Regions from separate parts of the Collimonas sp. NPDC087041 genome, predicted to be linked through region 2. Evidence: predicted binding sites of a transcription regulator. Region 2 holds the regulator's gene; each other region holds the start of a gene.
The links. The regulator sigma-54, encoded in region 2, starts transcription at its own class of promoters, with help from an activator protein. The targets are predictions, from matches to a motif close to TGGCANGNAANCTGCTTT.
Positions count from the first base shown of each region.

Region 1: ACIPF8_RS14955 (DUF3567 domain-containing protein) is a predicted target of sigma-54. The motif match lies at 5,086-5,103, and genes of this name have one in related genera.
Region 3: hmpA (NO-inducible flavohemoprotein) is a predicted target of sigma-54. The motif match lies at 4,675-4,692, and genes of this name have one in related genera.

Region 1 covers NZ_JBIUZX010000007.1:189,613-197,430, forward strand. Annotated here, with positions in the region: gene ACIPF8_RS14925 (PLP-dependent aminotransferase family protein) at 1-870, opposite strand, end outside; gene ACIPF8_RS14930 (GNAT family N-acetyltransferase) at 1,020-1,490, shown strand; gene ACIPF8_RS14935 (GNAT family N-acetyltransferase) at 1,531-2,244, shown strand; gene ACIPF8_RS14940 (accessory factor UbiK family protein) at 2,428-2,670, shown strand; gene ACIPF8_RS14945 (YifB family Mg chelatase-like AAA ATPase) at 2,684-4,243, shown strand; gene ACIPF8_RS14950 (carboxypeptidase regulatory-like domain-containing protein) at 4,421-4,843, shown strand; gene ACIPF8_RS14955 (DUF3567 domain-containing protein) at 5,143-5,400, shown strand; gene ACIPF8_RS14960 (tRNA (guanine(46)-N(7))-methyltransferase TrmB) at 5,597-6,286, shown strand; gene ACIPF8_RS14965 (potassium transporter Kup) at 6,367-7,818, opposite strand, start outside.
Region 2 covers NZ_JBIUZX010000002.1:240,014-247,831, forward strand. Annotated here, with positions in the region: gene ACIPF8_RS04180 (SIS domain-containing protein) at 1-765, shown strand, start outside; gene ACIPF8_RS04185 (KdsC family phosphatase) at 765-1,367, shown strand; gene lptC (LPS export ABC transporter periplasmic protein LptC) at 1,364-1,957, shown strand; gene lptA (lipopolysaccharide transport periplasmic protein LptA) at 2,011-2,553, shown strand; gene lptB (LPS export ABC transporter ATP-binding protein) at 2,550-3,317, shown strand; gene ACIPF8_RS04205 (RNA polymerase factor sigma-54) at 3,497-4,978, shown strand; gene hpf (ribosome hibernation-promoting factor, HPF/YfiA family) at 5,134-5,484, shown strand; gene ACIPF8_RS04215 (DUF4197 domain-containing protein) at 5,654-6,343, opposite strand; gene ACIPF8_RS04220 (deoxyguanosinetriphosphate triphosphohydrolase) at 6,428-7,579, opposite strand; gene aroKB (bifunctional shikimate kinase/3-dehydroquinate synthase AroKB) at 7,576-7,818, opposite strand, start outside.
Region 3 covers NZ_JBIUZX010000001.1:646,413-654,230, forward strand. Annotated here, with positions in the region: gene ACIPF8_RS02965 (sulfonate ABC transporter substrate-binding protein) at 1-287, shown strand, start outside; gene ACIPF8_RS02970 (TauD/TfdA dioxygenase family protein) at 343-1,227, opposite strand; gene ACIPF8_RS02975 (hypothetical protein) at 1,662-1,943, shown strand; gene ACIPF8_RS02980 (DUF389 domain-containing protein) at 1,978-3,417, shown strand; gene hmpA (NO-inducible flavohemoprotein) at 3,425-4,606, opposite strand; gene norR (nitric oxide reductase transcriptional regulator NorR) at 4,776-6,320, shown strand; gene ACIPF8_RS02995 (MlaD family protein) at 6,371-7,300, opposite strand; gene ACIPF8_RS03000 (ABC transporter ATP-binding protein) at 7,319-7,818, opposite strand, start outside.

The DNA of each region.
Region 1 (7,818 bases), on a different contig from region 2:
GGCCAGCAGCTCCAGACGGCGCGGCAGCGACAGCGTGACGCCGACCGGATACTGGTGCGACGGCGTCACATAAGCCATGCGGCAGTTGGCGTGTTGCGCCAGCTGTCCGGTATCCATGCCGTCCTGGTCGAGCGGAATCCCCACCAGTTGCGCACCGGCCAGCGTCAATGCTGCCGCCGCCGATGGGTAGCAGGGATTTTCAACCGCGACCCGATCGCCGGCATCGAGCAGCAATTGCGCGCACAAGGCAATCCCGTGCTGCGCACCGGCGGTAATCATGATTTGCGACGGATCGCAGACCAGGCCGCGCGCTTGGCGCAGGTAGACGGCTATCAGTTCGCGCAAGCGCGGGTTGCCGGCGGCTTCGCCATAGCCCATCTGCGCCAACGGCGCATGACGCCAGAAGTTGCCTTGCAAGCGCCCCCAGATTTCATTCGGAAACAAGTCGTAGGCCGGAATCCCCAGGCGAAAGGCCCGCGCCGGGCCCTCGAAGCGGCGACGGCCACCAAAACCGCTCAAGCGCCGCTGCATGGCCGACAGTTGGGTAGCGGGCGCGCCCGACGGCGCCTGATCCGCACCCGGCGCCGCTGCTGCCAGGCCATCGGCATAGGTGCCGTCGCCGACCCGGCTGCTGATATAGCCTTCGGCATACAGTTGTTCATAGGCGCGCACAACGGTGTTGCGCGAAACCAGCAAGGCCAGCGCCAGCTCACGCGAGGTAGGCAGCTTGATGCGATAGGTGTCGGGCGTCGCCAGGATGCGCTGCCGCAGCGCCAGATACAGCTGCTTGGCAAGGCCCTTGCGGCCATCCAGCGTAATGCCGGCGGGATCCAGATGCATCGACAGGGAGGCGGGCTTGGGTTGCGGCATCGCTAGCGCAGGAACAATGGCTTTATATCGCACATGATTGGACCTATAAATACAGTCATTATTGGATCTTTGATGATACCAACTTATAGCGCTACGATGAACGCTGTTTCGCATCGACAAACAAGCAATGGCAACCACAGGAGAGTATTTTGGCCACAGATTCAGCAACCCGCCCGGCGGCCACTATCAAGCCGCTGACCGAGCAAGACTATGAAATCTGGTATCCGCAATGGCAGGGTTACCAGGACTTTTATCAGGTCGACATCCCGCTCGCCACCAGGAAGATAACCTGGCAGCGCCTGCTCGATCCCCAGGAACCGATGTTCGGCGCGCTGGCGATGGTCGGCGAGCAGGCGGTCGGCATGGTGCACTGGATCTTCCATCGCTCCTGCTGGACGGTGGAAAATTCCTGCTATCTGCAAGACCTGTACGTCGACGCCGGCCAGCGCGGCCTGGGCCTTGGACGCCTGCTGATCGAGCACGTGTGCGCACAGGCCAAGGCCGCCGGCAGCACACGCGTGCATTGGCTGACGCACGAAACCAACAGCACCGCGATGCAACTCTACGACCGCATCGCGCAACGGCCGGGATTCGTGCAATATCGCAAACAACTCGACTAGTTCGTCAACGCCATCCAACCTGATCATGCAAAGTACAACCATGCCACAACAATCCACCACAGCCGACACCGGCCGTCCGTTACCCGACTGGAAGCCGGCGCCGCTGCCGCAACCCGTTCCGCTGCAAGGCGACAGCATTCGCCTGTTGCCGGTCGATCCCGCGCGCGATGCATCGGACCTGTACGAGGCTGAACATGCCGCCGACGCCGATCCGACCCAATGGGATTACCTGGCGGTAGGGCCTTTCGACAATCCGCAGGATTTCAGCGCCTGGCTCAAGAACTGCGCCACCAGCCGCGATCCGCTGTTCTTCACCGTCGTCGACCAGCACAGCGGCAAGCCGACCGGCGTGTTGAGCTACCTGGCGATCACGCCGGAGCACGGCTCGATCGAAATCGGCCATATCTGGTTCAGCGCGCGCATGCAACGCACACGCCAGGCCACCGAAGCGATCTACCTGCTGGCGCGGCATGCCTTCGACGATCTCGGCTATCGCCGCCTGGAATGGAAATGCAATTCGCTCAACCTGCGCTCACAAAAGGCGGCGCTGCGCTTCGGCTTCACTCCCGAAGGCCTGTTCCGGCAACATCGCGTGTTCAAGGGCAAGAACCGCGACACTGCCTGGTTTTCGATGCTCGATAGCGAATGGCCGGCACAACGGGCCGTCTTCGAAGCTTGGCTGCACGCCGACAATTTCGACAGCGCCGGCAAGCAGAAAAAATCGCTGCAACAAATCCGCGCCGAACAGGCCTGATTTCTACGGCGTCACGGCCAGGCGGAAAATTGCTTAAACCGCCGGGCCGGTTCATAATTTGCATGTCAGGGCGGAACGCATCGGTTATCATTTTTCGTATTTGTCGAGGGTAGAGCAATCCGCCACGCAACGGCGGCCGTGGAACTCCGTCCCACCATACCTTTTCACTCCCAGAGGACGATCATGAACAAACCCAACTTCTTCGACGACATTCAAGCCAAGATCAACCAGGCGATCGAAAACTCGCCAGCCAAGGACATCGAAAAAAACGTCAAGGCCATGCTGGGCCAGGGCTTCTCCAAACTGGACCTGGTCACACGCGAGGAATTCGATGTGCAGGCGCAAGTGCTGGCGACTACCCGCGCCAAGCTGGAAGCACTGGAAGCACGCGTCACAGAACTTGAAGCACAACTGAAACGCCCTTGATTCCGCCAAGCCGGTGACGCTAGCGGTATTGAAAAGTCGGGCGCTGGCAGGCATGCAGGCGCCCGAAGTCACAGTAGAAGTCCATCTGGCCAATGGTCTGCCCTCCTTCACCATCGTCGGCCTGCCCGAAACCGAGGTCAAGGAATCCAAGGACCGGGTCCGCGCAGCGTTGCAGAACGCGCGCTTCGAATTCCCCTCACGTCGTATCACCGTTAATTTAGCGCCGGCCGACCTGCCCAAGGAATCCGGCCGCTTCGACCTGCCCATCGCACTCGGCATCCTGGCAGCATCGGGACAGATGCCGGCGGACGAACTCGACGCCTACGAATTTGCCGGCGAACTGTCGCTGTCGGGTGAGCTGAGGCCGATTCGCGGCGCCCTTGCCATGACGTTTGCCATGACGTCGGATAAGCGCAATGCCGACGCCTCCTCCAAGACCGGCAATAGCGCTTCATCTGCATCGCCACGTGCCTTCATCCTGCCGCACGCCAATGCAGATGAGGCGGCACTGGTGTCGGACGCACATATTCTTCCAGCCGAATCGCTGTTGCAGGTATGCGCGCACTTTTCCTCCAGACAGGCCGAAACCAGGCTCCAGCGTCATATTCCACAAGCCCAATCGAAACCACGCAGCCATCCCGATTTCAGCGATGTAAAAGGCCAGCTGCAAGCGAAACGCGCATTGGAAGTGGCTGCGGCCGGCAACCACAGCGTCTTGCTGATCGGCCCACCAGGCACCGGAAAATCGATGCTGGCGTTGCGTTTCCCGGGCATCCTGCCGCCGATGAGCGATCTGGAAGCGCTGGAGTCGGCGGCGGTGCAATCGTTGACCAAGGGCTTTTCCGGCGATGCATGGAAAATCCGTCCTTACCGCGCGCCGCATCACACTGCATCCGCGGTGGCGCTGGTTGGCGGCGGCAGCCCACCGCGTCCCGGCGAGATTTCGCTGGCGCACCGAGGCGTTTTATTCCTTGATGAATTGCCGGAATTCGATCGCCGTGTCCTCGAAGTATTGCGCGAACCGCTCGAATCGGGTCACATCACGATTTCAAGGGCGGCACGTCAGGCGGACTTTCCGGCACGCTTTCAATTGATCGCGGCGATGAATCCCTGCCCTTGCGGCTATCTGGGCCACGCCACCAAGGAATGCCGCTGCACCCCGGACGGCATCGCTCGCTACCAGAACAAAATCTCCGGGCCGCTGCTGGATCGGATCGACATGCAAATCCAGGTGCCGGCGCTGCCCCACGAGCAATTGCTGCAGCAAGCCGATGGCGAACCGTCGGCGCTGATTGCGGCCCGCGTCGAGCAGGTGCACGCGCTTCAGCTATCGCGCCAGGGCAAACAGAACCAGGCCTTGTCGACCGCTGAAATCGATCATTTCTGCAAACCCGACAGCGCCGGTGAAAAGATATTGCGCAACGCCATGACGCATCTGCACTGGTCGGCGCGCGGCTATCATCGCGCGCTAAAGGTGGCGCGCACCATCGCCGATCTGGCCGGCGCCGACAACATTGCCGCGGCGCACGTGGCGGAAGCGATACAGTATCGGCGCGCGTTGCGCGATACCTAGCGCCTGTCGGCTTGCGGGAAGATTAAAGACCATTACCGCAACACAGCGAAAACGGTTAATTCCGCGCAATTTTTCAGATTTAAGTTTGTTTTAATTTTAATATCCTATTCTGTAGTTGTGAGCTGAGCCAGCTTATTTGTTGCCATACCGACCTGTTTTTTTTGTGGAGGATGCATCATGAACAAGCACAGTCTTTTTGCGCTATCGGTGTTGGTTGCCGCCACCACTGCTTTCTCCGTCAATGCCGCGCAAGCGCAGAATACGCGCACTGCCGCCGCTGCTGCCGGCTACCTGTCGGGCGGCATCGGACAAGACGACGCGGCCAACATGCAGCGAGAAGCAAAAAATTATCCGTTGGAGCTTGAATTTGTCGTCAAGGCAACACCCAAAGATGAATTTACTGCCGACGTCCATGTGAAAATCAACGACGCTCACAGTCAGACCGTTCTCGATGCGGTATCCAAGGGCCCGTTCTTCCTGGCGCAATTGCCTCCCGGGCACTATCGCATCGAAGCCATCAAGAATGGACAATCGAAAACCCGCGATGTCGCCATCACCACGGGATCACATCAGCACATCATGTTTGAATGGATTGAGTAAGCGCCTTCAAGCCTGACGCTGCCGCCGAACAGTCTCCCTGGCGGCACTTGGCGATATACAAATATTGAGTAAGCTTTTAGTAAAAATGCATTGCCTTCATCATTATTTAATACGTGACAAACATATCGTGTGGCGTACTATGTAACGAAACGGTGCATCAATTCTTTTGTCAGTGAAATATGTCTGTCCAAACGGGAACATATCTATCGGAAAAGGAGCTAAAAAATAATATTTTCACCAGCTGGCTTGAAAACTGCTTACTCAATCATTACCTTCTGTCTTAATTACCGGGAGCGCATATGAACCTGATTTATAACAGTGACCAATACAGCGTCGTCGAATTTGGTGCCGATGAACAACGTGAAGCTTTGCGTTTCGGTGGCTATGAAATCGTCGATAAATCGTTCAAGCGCGAGATTTTTATTGCTGGTGCATTGGCGGAGTTTTTCCGTAAAGGGGTCGAAGACCTGATCGCAACAGAGCCGAGCATCGAAGACATTGATGCTTTCCTGGGCAATTACGACTCGATGATGAGCCAGCCCGTTACCTTACAGTAAGCCGGACAGATTCAGATCAACCCAGTTTCCAACCCGCCCGCCTTGCATCGGAAGCAAGCGGGTGGCTTGGGGCTGCTTTTGTATTGCCAGGTTCCCGACAGCCGTTAAACTAGCGAACCTGGCACACAGCAACGCGCCGATCGGCAAATAGCCGGCAGGCGTCCTGTAGCGTGCCCCACCCTCATCCTCACGTTTCATGTTCGCCAACTCCAGTCCCATCCACAGTGCGCAAACCGGCGTCCACGACCAGCTTGCGGCAACCGTCGCCAAGCACGCAGCACACAAATTCCAGAAACCTGTCAGCAGCTATAACCAGGCGGCATTCGACGCCAGCATCGCCGCCTGGCATGCTGCCGGCAGCATGCCATTGATCCTGGATGCGGGTTGCGGGGTCGGCTTGTCGACCATGCATCTGGCGGCGCAATATCCGGATCATTTCGTGATCGGCGTCGACCAGTCGGCGGACCGGGTTGGCCGCAATACGCTGTGGTCCGGCAATGCGCCGCAGCCGCAAAACCTTATCCGGATCCGCGCCGATCTGGTGGATTACTGGCGCTTGTTGTTGGCGGCGCAGATTTATCCGGTGCGCCATTACCTGCTCTACCCGAATCCGTGGCCAAAGATCGGCCAGTTGAGCCGGCGCTGGCACGGCCATCCGGTGTTTCCGGATATCGTCGCGCTGGGCGGCATTCTCGAATGCCGCAGCAATTGGCAGATCTATGTGGAGGAATGCGCCAGCGCGCTGACGCAGTTGAGCGGCATCGACGTCGGCTGCGAGCCATACCAGACGGCAGCGCCGATTACGCCGTTCGAGAGCAAATATCTGGCTTCGGGACATCAATTGTGGCGTTGCCAGGTACAGCTCGGCAAACCCGGAGAGAACTAGGACCGGAGCACCGCGCCGCGCGATATCCGATCCTGTGCAAAAGCGGAAGCCAGGACGGCTTCCGCTGAAGGGTGTAGCGCTTAAATTTCGACTTTGGTACCGAGCTCAACCACGCGATTGACCGGGATGTGGAAAAAGTCGGATGGTTTGGCGGCATTCTGATACATCCACGCAAACAGTTTTTCCCGCCACAAGTGCATGCCCGGAATCTTGCTCGGGATCACCGTGTCGCGCGCCAGGAAGAACGAAGTATCCATCACGTCGAACTCCAGGCCGAACTGCGCAGTGGTCAGCGCCATCACGGTCTGCACGTCCGGCGCTTCCTTGAAGCCGAACGCGGCGCGCAGCACATAAACGTCCTTGCCCAGTTCGCGCAAGGTCAGGCGCTTGCTGTCTTCGACGAAAGGTACGTCCCAGATACTGATTTTCAGGAAGAACACGCGCTTGTGCAGGATGCGGTTGTGCTTCAGGTTGTGCAGCATCGCCACCGGTACTGTGTCGACATTGCCGGTCATGAACACGGCAGTGCCTTCGACCCGATGCGGTGGATGCGCCAGCAAGCCTTCGACGAACGGCTCCAGCGGAATCCCTTCATCCTTGCTGCGTTCACGCAGCAGCATGCGGCCTGCGTACCATGTCATCAACAGGAAGAAAGCGAAGCCGCCGAGCAGCAACGGGAACCAGCCGCCGTCGACAATCTTCAACAGGTTGGCGGCGAAGAATGCAAAGTCGACCACGAAGAAAGCACTGATGACCAGCGCCACCAGGAAAGGATTCCATTTCCAGACGGTGCGCATGACGACTGCCGCCAACACCGTAGTGATCAGCATGGTGGTGGTCACCGCGACACCGTACGCAGCGGCCAGGTTGTCGGATTTCTTGAAGGCCAACACCACTGCAACCACCAGGATCAGCAGCATCCAGTTGATCATCGGGATATAGATCTGGCCGCGTTCATCTTCCGAGGTGTGCAGGATACGCATGCGCGGCACGAAGCCCAGCAGGATAGCCTGGCTGGTCAGCGAGAACGCGCCGGAGATCACCGCTTGCGACGCAATCACGGTGGCGGCGGTCGCCAGGATCACCATCGGCATCAGCAATGCATCCGGCACCATCAGATAGAACGGGTTCTGGATCGCGCTTGGGTTGACCAGCAGGTTGGCGCCCTGGCCGAAATAATTCAGCAACAGGCATGGCATGACGGTGTACAGCCAGGCAAATCGGATAGGACGGATGCCGAAGTGGCCCATGTCGGCATACAGGGCTTCGGCCCCGGTCAGCACCAGCACTACCGAACCCAGCACCACGAACGCTTGCAGCGCATGCGCCTGCATGAACGCGTAGGCATAGTAGGGATTGATCGCGGCCAGGATCTGCGGCGCCTTGATCACATTGAAGACGCCGAGCAGGCCAAGCGATACGAACCAGATGAACATGACCGGACCGAACAGCTTGCCGACCACGGTGGTGCCGTGCTTCTGGATCAGGAACAAGCCGATCAGGATGACCAGCGATAACGGCAGCACGTAGCG
Region 2 (7,818 bases):
ACGCCGGCGCTGTTCATCCATCCGGCTGAAGCCGCACATGGCGATCTCGGCATGGTGACCGAAGACGATGCCTTCATTGCGATTTCAAATTCCGGTGAGACCGCCGAACTGATGGCGATTGTGCCGATCATCAAACGCATGGGCGCCAGCCTGATCGCGATGACCGGCAACGATACGTCGGCACTGGCGCAACTGGCTACCGTTCATCTCAACGTTGGCGTGGCGCAGGAAGCCTGCCCATTGAACCTGGCGCCAACCGCCAGCACCACCGCCACGCTGGCGATGGGCGACGCACTGGCGGTAGCGCTGCTGGACGCGCGCGGCTTCCGTGAAGAAGATTTTGCCCGCTCCCATCCGGGCGGCGCACTCGGCCGCAGGCTGTTGACCCACGTACGCGATGTCATGCGCAGCGGCGAAGCGATTCCAGCGGTGACGGCGGATGTACCGCTGTCGAACGCGTTGCTGGAAATCACCCGCAAGGGAATCGCCATGACCGCCGTGGTCGACGACAAATTCCACGTCATCGGCGTGTTTACCGATGGCGACTTGCGCCGCTTGATCGAACAGGTCCAGGATTTCACCAAATTGACGATCGCCGATGTGATGCATGCCAATCCGCGCACGATCAGCGCCGATCAACTGGCGGTCGACGCGGTGCACATGATGGAGCAATTCCGCATCAATCAGCTGCTGGTGACGGACACCGACGGCACGCTGGTCGGCGCATTGCATATCCACGACCTGACCCGCGCCAAGGTTATCTGATGGCAGCCGGCATTCCGTACAACAACGTGTCAGTTAATCCGGCCCTGCCCGAGGCGGAACTGATGGCACGCGCCGCGCGCGTGCGCCTGATGATTTTCGACGTCGACGGCATCCTGACCGACGGCGGCTTGCTGTACGGCGCCGACGGCGAGCAACTGAAGCGTTTCAACGTGCTGGACGGCCACGGCATCAAGCAGTTGCAGCAAAGCGGTGTCGCCACCGCAATCATCAGCGCGCGCAAATCGGCAATCGTCAGCCGCCGCGCTGCCGATCTTGGCATCGCCCATGTCCAGCAAGGCGTGCATGACAAACACTCGGCATTCATCCAATTGCTGACGCAACTGCAGCTCGACGCCGATGCCTGCGGCTTCATCGGCGACGATGTGATCGACCTGCCGATCCTGTCGCAGGTCGGCTTTGCAGTGAGCGTGCCCAACGGCCATCGCGAAGTCAGGGCGCGCGTCCACTACGTCACTCAAACCGCCGGTGGCCAAGGCGCAGCGCGTGAAGTGTGCGATCTCATCATGCAGGCGCAAGACACCTATGAAGCGGCGCTGGCGGCTTATCTGCGCCCCACTCCACAAGGCTCGGCCCCGGCATGAAAAATCTCCGCTCCACTTACCGCTTCCGCTTCATGCTGCTGCTGGTTCTGTTCGTGATACTGGCGCTGGGCAGTTTCTGGCTGGTGCAGGTGATGCACAGGGATACCGATGAACTGCTGCCCAAGCCAACGCGCGTGGAGCCGGATTATTACGTGGAGACGTTCAACTACGTGCAGATGTCTCCCACCGGGCAGCCGCGCTACAACATCTCCGGCGACCTGCTGACGCACAATCCGGTCGACGATTCATTCGACATCCAGAAACCAATCGTGCACAGCCTGGATAAGGAAAAGCCGCCGATGAACCTGCGCGCCGACCGCGGCAAGGTTGAAGACGACAACAGCAAGGTTCACCTGTATGGCGATGTCAACGCCGATCGCCCGAAGACGGCGATGGCCGACAATTTCCACTTGAAATCGGAATACCTGTTGTTGCTGCCGGACGACGATGTCATGCAAACCGATCTGCCGGCAGAAATCACGCTGGGGCAATCGAAACTGAACGGCACCGGCATGTATTTTAATAATTCCACGCGCGTGCTGAAAATGTTCAGCAAGGTGCACGGCGTCTTTCCGCCAAAGCCGCATTAAGCGCAAGCCACACAATTTATGTATGCGGTTCCATCCTTTACCCAGGATTTTTCATGAAACGACTATTTTTGCTTTCTCTGTTGCTGCTTAGCGCCGTGGGCATTGCCCATGCGGAAAAAGCCGACTCCGACAAACCGACGCTGATCGACTCCGACCAGCTCACGTATGACGATGTCAAGCAGGTCAACGTCGCCACCGGCAACGTGGTGCTGACGCGCGGCACGCTGCTGATGAAGGCTGACCGCGTCGTGGTGACCACCGATCCGGCCGGCTACCAGTACGCCGTCTTGTACGCTGATCCAGGCAAGCTCGCCACGTTCAAGCAAAAACGCGACGGTGGCCCGGACCTGTGGATCGACGGCCATGCCGAACGCATCGAATACGATGGCAAGACTGAAGTCACCAAGCTGTTTTCGAAAGCGCAGATGCGCCGCCTGCAGGGCGACAAGCCGACCGATGAAGTCAACGGCGAATTCATCTCCTACGACAGCCGCACCGAATTCTATTCGGTCAACAATACCGTCAATGGCAATAGCCAACCGGGCGCCGGCCGCATCCGCGCGGTGATCCAGCCACGTCCGAAGGTTGCCCAATGAGCGCCACGCCCGGGACACCTGGGACCCCTAGCAACCTGATCGTTAAAGGTCTGCAGAAGAGCTACGGTGCGCGTCAGGTCGTGCATGACGTTTCACTCAACGTCCAGTGCGGCGAAGTGGTCGGTTTGCTGGGGCCGAACGGCGCCGGCAAAACCACGTCGTTCTACATGATCGTCGGCCTGGTGCCATCGGATGGCGGCGAGATCGATCTCGACGGCGTCGACATTTCGCGCCTGCCGATCCATCGCCGCGCCGTGCTTGGTTTGTCCTACCTGCCGCAGGAAGCATCGGTGTTCCGCAAGCTGACGGTGGAAGACAATATCCGCGCTGTGCTGGAGCTGCAGCAGCCTAACGGCAAGCCGCTCACCAAGGCAGAAATCGACGAACAGTTGCAGAAGCTGTTGCATGAATTGCAGATTGAAAAACTGCGCGAGAGCCAGGCGCTATCGCTCTCCGGCGGTGAACGCCGGCGTGTTGAGATCGCCCGGGCGCTGGCGACCAATCCCCGCTTCGTGCTGCTGGATGAACCATTCGCCGGGATCGATCCGATCGCCGTCATCGAAATCCAGCGCATCGTACGCTTCCTGAAAGAGCGCGGCATCGGCGTACTGATCACCGACCACAATGTGCGTGAAACGCTGGGCATTTGCGACCGCGCCTATATCATCAACCAGGGCAGCGTATTGGCCAGCGGCAGTCCGGACGACATCATTGCCGACGAATCGGTACGACGCGTATATCTGGGCGAGCATTTCCGCATGTAGACACGCCGGTTGCAGCGTAATCGTGCCGCGCTAAGGCATAGCTTGAATTCTGCTTGTTATTTTCTGAATAAATTATCCGTTGTCCAATGCGCCGTGGACAGATTGACGTGCTGTGCTGTTGCAGCCGTCAAGTTCAGTCCCGCAGTTAAGAATAGAAGTGAATTGTCCGCACGAGAGCCATGAAACAATCACTCCAGCTACGCACCTCGCAGCATCTTGCGCTGACGCCTCAATTGCAGCAGTCGATCCGGCTATTGCAATTGTCCACGCTCGAACTGCATCAGGAGCTGGAACAAATACTCTCCGACAATCCACTGCTGGAACGGGTCGACGACCCGCTCGACAACTCCGTGCGTCTACTCGCCGACGGCGCCATCAGCGGCTCGACCTCGACCATGGATGCGCCGGTCGGCGACAGTGAAGTGAGCAGCTCACCGACTGAAGTCGAAGCCAGTTTCGATACCCCTGCGGCCAGCGACAACGCGCCCGAAAGCAGCGAGGGCGAATGGAGTTTCGACGATGTCGCCCGTAACGCCAAAACCCCGGACGATGAAGACGCAAGGCCACAGCTAGAAGCGCACGAATCGACTTTGCGCGAGCACCTGCAACAGCAGATGCGTGAAACCGTCCACGATCTGCGCGATCGGGCGCTGGTCGAACTGGTGATCGATGCGCTGGACGACAACGGCTACCTGGAAGAGTCGCTGGAGGAAATCCATGAGCGCCTGCCGGCCGAGCTGGAGATTGACGTCGAGGAACTATCGACGGCGCTGAGCATGGTGCAAAGCTTCGATCCGGCCGGCGTCGGCGCACGCAATGCGTCCGAATGCCTGACCTTGCAAATCAATCGCTTTGTCAAAGTGCCATTTGTCACGCGTCGCCTGGCATTGGCGATTGTGCAAGATCACCTGATGCTTTTTGCGCAACGCGATTTCAATAAGATTAAGAAAGCGCTTGAATGTGATGACGAGGACCTGCGCGAAGCGCAGACCGTCATCAAGCAATGCAATCCTCACCCCGGCGCGCCGTTCGCCGCCAACACCTCCGACTACGTAGTGCCGGACGTCATCGTCAGGCGCTCAAAGCAAGGCTGGCAGGTCATGTTGAACAATGACGTCATGCCTAGACTGCGCGTAAATGCTCTATATGCCAACATTTTGCGGCAAAGCAAAGGGGAAGGCGCACTGACTTCTCAGCTGCAGGAAGCCAAGTGGCTGATCAAGAATATGCGGCAGCGTTTCGACACTATCCTGCGAGTGGCGCAGGCAATTGTCGAGCGCCAGCGGAACTTCTTTTCACACGGCGCGGTCGCAATGAGGCCGCTTGTGTTGCGTGAAATAGCTGATACACTGGGTCTACACGAGAGCACTATTTCTCGTGTAACCACTCAGAAATACATGCTCACTCCCCACGGGATGTTTGAACTGAAGTATTTCTTCGGCAGCCATGTTGCTACTGAGGCAGGTGGAGAGGCTTCCTCAACAGCGATACGGGCACTCATTAAACAACTGATAGGAGCAGAAGATTCAAAAAATCCTTTCTCTGACAGCAAGATTGCCGACATGCTTGCGGAACAAGGTATGGTGGTCGCCCGCCGCACCGTCGCAAAATATCGCGAAGCACTAAAGATTCCGTCTGTTAATTTACGCAAGGCCTTGTAGTTTTTTGTGGTTTGATTGTAGAGCTTACCCTTGCTGTGTTCAGACAAAGCGGGTTTTACCGATTCTTGCCAGAGCAGTCCGCTCTTGATTGCTCGCCTAAAGATTCAACGCAACCTGTTCAGAACCGCCAGCAATATTCTTCATAGGAGCGCTGTATGAACTTCACCATCAGTGGGCATCACCTCGAATTAACCCCTGCCATTCGCGAATACGTACAAAGCAAGCTGGAACGTATCAAACGTCACTTCGACCAGGTCATCGATATCAGCGTGATTCTGACCGTCGACAAAATCACTGAAAAAGAAAAGCGCCAAAAAGCGGAAATCAATCTGCGCGTAAAAGGAAAGGACCTGCATGCTGAAAGCATCGCTCACGACCTGTATGCCGCCATTGATGCACTGATCGACAAGCTCGATCGCCAGGTGATCAAATACAAGGACAAGATGCAGGATCATCAGCATGATTCCATCAAGCATGTCCCGGAAGACCTACCCGCCGCGACCTGAACCGGCCGTCAATCGAACTCCGGCGTACGAGCTCAGTAGCTCGCGCCAATGAATGAACAAGGGCGCAGTCAATGCGCCCTTAGTTATTTTTACGGGCGACACTGCAGCCCGAATTACTTGCCTGCCGATGATCGCGCCGCCGTGCGGCACGGCCCCGCAAAAGCAGCGATTATTTCAACGCACCGAATACCTTGCCGATGATCGCGCTGCCGGCGCCGACCGGATCCTGGCGAATCGCTTTCTCTTCTTCACCGATGATGGTGTACAAGCCATCCAGCGCGCGCTGGGTCACATAACCTTCCACCGTGCTTTGCTGGGCCGGCACCATGCCGGTCTTGCCGACTTGTCCCATGATCGCGTTATATTGCGCCGACAGGCCGTTACGATCGGTCACGCCTTTGACGATAGGCAGGAATTTCTGGCCCAATTCGGCCGAGGTTTTCTGCTTGAAAAAATCGGTCACGGAAGTATCGCCGCCTGTCAGGATGTTTTTTGCATCCGTCACCGACATCGATTTGACCGCATTCATCAACAGCGGCTTGGCCAGCGGCACAGCCGATTCTGCAGCGTGATTCATCGACACCACCAGATCATCCAGCTGCTGGCCCTTGCCAGTCATTTTCAGTATTGGCTGCGCCTTCTCAAGTATACCCGGCAAGCCGATTTTCACTTTGTCGTTATTCAGGAAGCCGTTTGTCACGCCCAGCTTGGAGACGGCAACGTCCGCTCCTTTTTGCAACGCGGCTTTCAGGCCGCTGCTGGCGTCCTGGTTGCTCAGGTCGCTCAACGATAGAGCCAGCGCGGCAGTTGCCGACAAGGCCAGAGTCAATGTCACTGCTGTTTGGTATACGCGACGCATAATTGATCCTTGATAAAGTTAAGTAGATAACAACCAAGTCTAACCCAAGCTGCTGCGATGATGCGTTTGGCTTCAGTGCAACCTTTACAGATGCCCTTCGTCCACCAGAAACAGGCGCCTATGTTCACGTATCGCATAGCGATCGGTCATGCCGGCGATGTAGTCGGCAACCTGGCGCGCCTGTTGCTGCGGACTGTGCTGGCCATCGGCCGGCAATTGATAGTCCGGCGGCAGTAATGCGGGTTCATCGGTAAAACATTCATACAATTCCACCACGATGCGGCGCGCCTTGCTGGTCATCCGATTGACCAGATAGTGCCGATACAGGTTTTCGCGCAAGAAGCGCTTGAGAACGGCAGCCTGCTGCGCCATGCCGTCGGAAAATGCGATCAGCGGCGGCGCATTGCGCACATCGTCCAGCGTCTGCACCTTCGCGTCCTGGATTCGCTCCTGCGATGTCTGGATCAGGTCGGTGATCAACGCATTGATCATGCGCCGCACCGTTTCATTGATCGCACGCCGCCCCGTCAATCCAGGAAAAATCCGCTCTACTTCGCGGCTGTGCAACGCGTAGAAATCGATCTGGTTCATCTGCTCCAGTGTCAATAAACCCGAGCGCAAGCCGTCGTCGACATCATGATTGTTGTAAGCGATCTCATCGGCCAGGTTGGCCACTTGCGCTTCCAGCGCCGGCTGCTTGCGGTCGATGAAACGCTGACCTATATCGCCGAGCTTGCGGGCATTCGCCAGCGAGCAATGCTTGAGGATGCCCTCGCGGGTTTCAAACATCAGATTCAAGCCGTCAAACGCGCCGTAGCGCTGTTCCAGCTGATCCACCACGCGCAGGCTTTGCAGGTTGTGCTCGAAGCCGCCATGCGGCTCCATGCAGGCATTCAGCGCATCCTGGCCGGCATGGCCAAACGGCGTGTGACCGAGATCGTGGGCCAGCGAAATCGCTTCCACCAGGTCTTCATTCAGTTGCAGGTTACGCGCAATCGAGCGCGCAATCTGGGCTACTTCAATACTGTGGGTCAGGCGCGTGCGGAACAGGTCGCCTTCATGATTGACGAACACCTGGGTCTTGTACTCCAACCGGCGGAAAGCGGTGGAATGGACGATGCGATCGCGGTCGCGCTGGAACTCGGTGCGGGCGCTGGGAGGCGCTTCGTCAAACAAGCGTCCTCGCGACTGCGCAGAATGTGCGGCATACGTGGCGAGAGACGCTTCCGGGTTCATCGCGGCATGTCTCCCGAAGCCAGTTGCTGGATGGTCGCCAGCAGCGCATCCTGCGGCGCAGCGCTGATCAGAGAGCCGCCCAGGGGTTTCATCAGGATGAACCTGATCTGCCCGTCTTCGTTCTTCTTATCGACCTGCATCAACTCCAGCCAGCGCTGCACGCCAAGATTCGGCGCCTCGGTCGGCAAACCGGCGGCGCGCACCAGCGCGCACAGGCGTTCCTTGTCGACTGCAGTGAT
Region 3 (7,818 bases), on a different contig from region 2:
ACGCACGCAACAATGCCGATGTACTCAGTATCACCATCGATGAATTGAACAAGATCGACGTCTGGGGCAGCGCCAACCCCAATGAACTGTCGGCCGAGCTGGCTGCAGTGTGGGGCATCCCGAAGCCGATCGTCGATGTGCTGGTCAAGCGCTCCTCGTTCGGCACCGCGCCGATCACCAAGTCAATCCTGGCTGAACAGCAAGTCATTGCCGATACGTTCTTCGATTTGAAGCTGATTCCGAAGAAGATCGATGTACGGGATGCCGCACCGGCCACGTTAGGCTGAGCTTGCAAAACAGCCCTTGCAAGGAGGGCTGGCAAGTTGTTCGAGCAGACGCGATTTACACCGGCACGTCACCCTCGACCGTGGTGCGATACAGGGTGCGCCGCAGATGCTGCGGCGTAATCGGCGCATAGTGAACCGTGCTGCGGTTGTCCCAGAAAACGATGTCGTGCGCGCGCCATGTGTGGCGATAGACATTTTCCGCTCGGATCGTGTGTTCATGCAGGAATTTCAGCAACGCCGCGCTTTCATCGGCAGGCAAGCCGATGATGTGCGAGGTGAAGCCTTCGCTGACAAATAACGCCTTGCGCCCGCTTTCCGGATGCACCCGCACTACCGGATGATCCACCTCAGGTACTTCGTCGATCTGTTTCTGTGTCAGGTCGGCACGCCACGGCGACAGCTTCTGCAGGCGCCGATAGCGATACACATACGAATGCACCGCACGTCGTTCTTCCAGTGTTTTCTTGACATCGGCGGGTAAGGTTTCATATGCGTTGAACATGTTGGCAAAGCTGGTGTCGCCCTGTTCGGGCGGCAGCTCCTGCGCGTGCAGTAGCGATCCCAGGCTCGGCTTGGGCATGTACGACAGATCCGAGTGCCAATCGGCACCGGCATCCACCAGCCCGATCGGCTGGCCATTTTCGATGACGTTGGAAACGATCAGGACTTCCGGATGGCCTTGCAGGTGGAACCGGTTCAGTACATGCACTTGCAGCGGACCAAAGCGGCGGCTGAACGCCACATGCTGCTGCGGTGTGATGCGTTGGTCGCGGAATATCACCAGGCCGTATTTGACGAACGCCGTGCGGATGCGCGCCAGATCCGTGTCCGACACTGGCTGATTCAGATCAAGGCCGATGATTTCGGCGCCGAGTGGACCATTGACCGGCAGGATGTCGAATGTCTGTCTGGAGATTGCGGAAGAGAGTGCTGCTGGCATGACGGACATGAATGTCTCTGGTATGGGAATCGGCGGCCGCATTGTCTGCGGGAAGATGCGGCGTTAAAACAACATTACAGCCGTTTTGGCATGACATCCGCAAATAATCATTTCTCATATCCTTATGAGTCTCCGGCTGCGCTGAATGCCTTCGTGGCGCGATTTGCCGTCGATATGAATGCCATCAGACAACTACTCATTTCCTGCTAACAATAGATGCCGTGGCTGATAAAAAAATCAGTCTTTGAGCTAAGACAATTCCTATATCTTGTTTTTTTGATTTCTGAAATGATGTCATTTTTAACATTCATTTTTCCTGTTTGCTGGAGATTATTCCGTGCAAACGGCGCCTGGAAAATCAGGCGCGCCCAGGAAAATTGATGCGTTTTAATCGAGATCATCCCTTGAGAACCGGCGAGGGTAAAGGAAATCCCATGACAAGACTCACGACATCCAGATTTCACCGCATCGGAGCCGACCTATATCAGTATGGTCGCATTACCTTTGATCACCTCATCATTTGTGCACTAGTCGCAGTGGTCGGCATCGGTGTTTTTTCAGGAATGAGGAAATTGACACGCGATCCGGCTTATATCAGGAGCGGGGTGGTGCGCGCCAGGGGCAACAGATCGCCGGTGATCGGTGTCGACCACACGGAAGAACAGGATGCGCCGCTCCGGATCAAGAGCAAATGGCCTGAGGAATCTGATAAATAATTTTTGGCAACAAGTAGCAAGAAGGAAAAGTATCTTGAGTATAGGAAGCAGGCGTTTTCTCACTACGGCGCGGCGGGAACTGGTGAGGTTGTTCAGTCTTAAGGACGACAAGGCAGACGATCAGGAAATCGATCAGGCTTTGCGCGCCGGTATTGAAATGAAGGGCACCAATCTGTGGGTGCTGATGTTCGCGATTTTCATCGCATCGATCGGTTTGAACGTCAATTCCACCGCCGTAATTATCGGCGCGATGCTGATTTCACCGCTGATGGGACCGATCATGGGGATCGGCTATGGCGTTGGCGTGTACGACTTTGATCTGATCAGGACGGCGCTGAAGAATCTCGGCATCGCAGTGTTGATCAGTTTGTTGACATCTGTCGTCTACTTTTTAATCACGCCGTTGACGGAAGCGCAGTCAGAGCTGCTGGCGCGGACCACGCCCACTATCTGGGATGTCCTGATCGCCTTGTTCGGCGGTCTGGCGGGAATTGTCGGCGCCACCCGTAAAGAAAAATCCAACCTGATTCCGGGCGTGGCGATTGCCACGGCATTGATGCCGCCGCTGTGTACCGCCGGCTATGGCATTGCCAACGGCAACTGGGCCTATTTTGGCGGTGCGTTCTACCTGTTTACCATCAATAGTGTGTTCATCGCCTTGTCGTCGGCTTTGGTGATCCGGTTTTTCCATGTCAGGGAAAAGCATTTCGTCGACGCGAAAACCAGCGGACGGGTAAAAAGATATGCGTTGGTGGTTGCGTTGCTGACCGGGGTGCCGAGTGTGTACCTGGCTTACGTCTTGGTCCAGGATGAGGTGTTCAAATCGAAGGCGGCGCAATTCGTTGCGCACGAAGTCGCTTCCGACAAAACCTACGTCACGCAATCGCGCATCGATCCCAAATCGAAAGTGATTGAACTGACCGTCATGGGCGATTTTCTGTCGCAAGGCAGGCTTGCCGCGATTGCCGGGCGCTTGCCTGGCGCCGGCTTGTCTGCCGCCAAACTCAAGGTACACCAGCAGGCCGACCAGCAAAAAATTGATGTCAGCACGCTAAAGAGTGGAGTGTTGAGCGATCTCTACACAATTAGCCAGCAATCCCTTGAAAGCAAAGAGAAAAAAATCCAGGAGCTGCAAAGCGCGCTGAATTCACGCGAGGAACTGCAAGTGCAATTCAGGAGAGTGCCGGACGAACTACATGCGATTTTTCCTCAAGTGACGGAAGTCTGGCTGTCTGAAGCACTGGACTGGACCCAGGGGACGGGTCTCAAGGATAGCCCTGTGGTGGTGCTGAACGTCAAGGTAGCCAAGGCGTTGTCGGCTGAAGACAGAAGCCGAATAGAAAACTGGCTCGGCGCCCGCATCAGGACCAAGACGATCAAACTGGTTGTCGAAACGGCGCCGGCCGAAGCCGGCACGCCATCAAAAAAACTGACATCCGACCGGCAAGCCGGTAAAGCCCTGCGTCGAGGATGAGCTGGTTTCAGTCGAGCGATGAAGCCGGGCCGAAGAATTCGAAACGGCTTTGCGCTGGCGGCACGCCGATCTCGCCCAGATAGCGTTTGATGGCTTTCATGAACGGTTTCGGCCCGACGAAGTAGGCATCAACGTCGGTCGACTCCGGCATCCAGCGGCGCAACTGCTCGCGGTTGATCTGGCCGACGGCATGCGGCGGCTGGTCTTGTTCACGTTGCTGTTCATAGCAAAAGAAACGCTTCAGTTGTGGATGCCGTTGCGCCAGTTCGTCGATTTTTCGGCGGAACGCATGGGTTCCGCCATGGCGCGCGGCGTGGATGAAGTGCACCGGCCGGCTGCCGCGCAGTGCTTCTTCCAGCATGGCCACCATTGGCGTGATGCCGACTCCGCCGCTGATCAGCACCAGCGGCTTGTCGCTGGCAGTCAGCGTGAATTCGCCTGAAGGCGGAAACAACTCAATGACCGAATTTTCGTTGACCTGATGATGCAGGTGGTTCGATACCAGGCCGCCGATTTCGCGCTTGACGCTGATACGATACTGGCGCGCATTGGCCGCCGCCGACAGCGAATACTGGCGACGCATTTCGACGCCGTCGACGAAGACGCGCAAGCCGATGTATTGACCAGGCTGGAACGCCAATAATGGCTTGCCATCTTCCGGTTCGAGGTAGAACGAGGTGATCTCGTCGCTTTCCTGCACCTTGCGCGCCACCACGAAATTGCGGGAGCCGCGCCAGCCGCCGGCGGCAGTCGCCTTGTCATCGTAGATTTTTGCTTCAACGCCGATCAGGATGTCCGCCAGTTGCTGGTATGCCTCGCCCCAGGCTTCAATGACCTGGTCGGTGGCGATGTCGGCGCCGAGCACTTCGCGGATTGCGCGCAACAGACAGTCGCCGACCATCGGATAATGTTCCGGCAGGATCTGCAGCGCGACGTGCTTGTTGACGATGGTCGACACCAGGCCGCCCAATTGGTCGAGGCGATCGATATGGCGGGCGTACATCAGGATGCCGGCGGCCAGGGCGCGCGGCTGCTCACCGCTGCCTTGATGCGCCTTGTTGAACAAGGGCAGCACCTGCGGATAGTCGCGCAGCAGCATTTGATAAAAATGCGTGGTCAGCGCTTCGCCGCCGCTTTCCAGCAGCGGGACAGTGGATTTGACGATGGTACGTTGCGCGTCGGAGATCATATGGGCACCTTTATGGAGTGGTTGATGGACAAATCGAGAGTCAAAAATTGTGTCTCGTCATGTTCAGTTATTCAATATCTGTGCCAGGAGTAAAATCCTTTATAATCAACGCTTTATAAATTAATGAAGTCAAATTGACGCAAGTCATATTGACTTCAATAGAGTCGATATGACTTCAAAAATATTGCTTGATGCGTTGATTCCGCTGGTCGCCGATCTATCCCGTGAAATCAGCGACGGCGAGCGTTACCGGCGTTTGCTGGATGCCATGCGCACGTTGTTTCCCTGCGATGCGGCGGCCTTGCTGCGGCTGGAAGGCGATGTACTGGTGCCGCTGGCTACCGATGGTTTGAGTAGCGATACGCTGGGACGTCGTTTTCGGGTTGAAGAGCATCCGCGCTTCGCCGCCTTGTTGGCCGGTTCCGCACCGACCAGGTTTCCGGCCGACTCGCCGTTGCCCGATCCCTATGATGGCTTGGTGGAAGCGCACTCCGGCCTGCTGGAAGTACATGATTGCATGGGTTGCCCGGTCACTATTGCCGGCCGTCCCTGGGGCTTGCTGACCCTCGATGCGTTAGGCCCGAATCGTTTCGATCTTGTCGAAATGGCGTCGCTGCAGGCGTTTTCCAGCCTCGCCGCGGCAACCGTCAACGTGGTCGAGCGCATCAGTTTACTGGCCGAAACCGGCGAACAGGAAAGGCAGCGCGCCGAGGCCTATCAGCTTGCCGCCAGCCAGAGCCGGCGCGAGTTGATCGGTCAAAGCGTCGCCCACAAGCGTCTGTTGCAGGAAATCCGGCTGGCTGGTCCGAGCGACATGACGGTCCTGATTAGCGGCGAAACCGGGGTCGGCAAGGAGCTGGTTGCCAATGCCATCCATGCGGCATCGACGCGCGCGCATAAGCCGATCATCAGCCTCAACTGTGCGGCGTTGCCGGAAACCCTGGTCGAGAGCGAATTGTTCGGCCATGTGCGTGGCGCTTTCTCCGGCGCCATCAGTGATAGGCGCGGCAAGTTCGAGATGGCGCATGGCGGCACGCTGTTTCTGGATGAAGTCGGGGAACTGTCGCTATCGGTCCAGGCCAAGCTGTTGCGGGTCTTGCAAAGCGGGCAATTGCAGCGCGTCGGCTCGGACGAGGAGCGCGTGGTCAACGTGCGGGTAATTGCCGCGACCAATCGTGACTTGAACGAAGAAGTGCGGTTTGGACGTTACCGCGCCGATTTTTACCATCGGCTCAGCGTCTATCCGATTGCGGTGCCGCCGCTGCGTGAAAGAGGTCACGATGCATTGCTGCTGAGTGGTTTCTTCCTTGAGGAAAATCGCGCGCGGCTGGGCTTGCTCAGCCTGCGGCTGGCGAGTGACGCGCAAGAGGCGTTGCTGGCTTACACCTGGCCCGGCAATATCCGGGAGCTGGAGCATCTGATCGGACGTAGCGCCTTGCGTGCGTTGGCGCGGCATCCGGAACGGCCGCGCATCCTGACCTTGCGCGCCGCCGATCTCGACCTGCGCCATGAGGCGGCGCTGCTGTTGCCTGTGGATGCCGAGGCCGAACCGGCAGTGGACGGCGGCTTGCGCGAAGCGGTGAGTGCCTTTGAACGACGTTTGATCAGTCAAAGCCTGGCGCGCAACGGCAACAACCTGGCCTCTGCTGCGCGTGAACTGGGCGTTGATCGCGCCAATCTGAACCGCATGGCAAAACGTCTCGGATTGAAGTGACGCCGATGCGGAGTGTGCCGCCATGCGCCATCCCGCACTTGCCGTACAAGTCAACGTGTTGCGGTTGGCGCGACAAATCCAGTCTCGCCCGGCCCGGGCGGCGCCGGCTTCCGGCCGAACACCAGGCTTTGCGGTTGCTGCTGGACGTCCGACAGCACGTGATCCAGCGTATGCGAGCTGCGCGAAAAATCGGTGATCATGCCGCGCAGCGGCGGCAGCGTATCCTTCAGGTCCTGGCTGGCTTGGCTGAGATCGTCTGCGGTTTGGCCAATGCGATCGAGCGTGCCAACCCGGCTGCGGATTTCCTGCGTCAGGCCGTTCAGGTTCGCCAGCAGCGGATCGACGCGCGCCAGGGCCTTGTCGGCGTGGGCGCTGATGCCAGGTAGCGTCTTCAGCGTCGGTTGTAGTTCGGCGGCGAGGTCGGCGATGCGGCCCGATGCTGTCTTGAGATTGCTGATGGTCGCCGATAACTCTGCCAGGTTGTCGTCATCGAGCAGTTTGTTCAAGCGCTTTGCCGCCTGGCCGGTGTCGCGCAACAGTTCCTGGCCTGAATTGCCGACCTGGTCAAAAAACGAGGGGCGCATTTCGATGCGGCCGATTTCGTCGGGATTGAGCGCCAGTTTTTCCGGTTTGCTGCCATCGTCGTCCAACTGCACGAAGGAAAGCCCGGTAATGCCGAGATAGCTCAGTTGCGCATAGGTGCCTTGATTGATGGGCGTGCCTTTATCGACGCTGATCTTGACCAGGATCAGGTGCGGATCGGTCGGCGAAAACTGGATATCCTTGACCTTGCCGACATCAACGCCGCGCAGCCGCACCGGCGCGTTGCGGTTCAAGCCGGAGACGGGCGTCCGTGACAGCAGCAGGTAATCCTGCTGGTCGACGGCATTGCCGTTAAGCCGGATAGCAACGAATATCAATCCGATGCAGAGCAGCACCAGGAACAGGCCGGCGGACAGGGCGTGGGAGCGGTTTTCCATTGACTACCTCCTTGTGTCTTACGCGGCATGCAGGCCGACGCCCATCTTGTCGCGGAAATCCTTGACGTTTTCCTGTTCACAGCGCTTGATGTGGCCGAGGAAGAAATTCTGCACGAACGGATCGGGATGCTGCACGATGTCCCATAGCGGGCCGACCGTCAGCAACTGCTGGTTGGCGAGGACGGCAACCCGGTCGGACAGGGCTAGCAGGGTGTCGACATCATGGGTCACCATCACCACGGTGAGGTTCAGCGCGCGCCGCAGCGATTCGATCAGTTGCACGAAGCCGTGGCTGCGTTCGGGATCGAGGCCGGCGGTGGGTTCGTCGAGAAACAGCAATTCGGGATTGAGCGCAAGCGCGCGAGCCAGGGCGACGCGCTTGACCATGCCGCCGGACAGTTCGGCGGGCATCTTGTTGGCGCTCATGGCGTCGATTTCGACCAGATCAAGCTTCATCATCACCAGTTCGCGGATGACGTCTTCGGGCAAGGCCTTGAGTTCGCGCAGCGGCAGGGCGA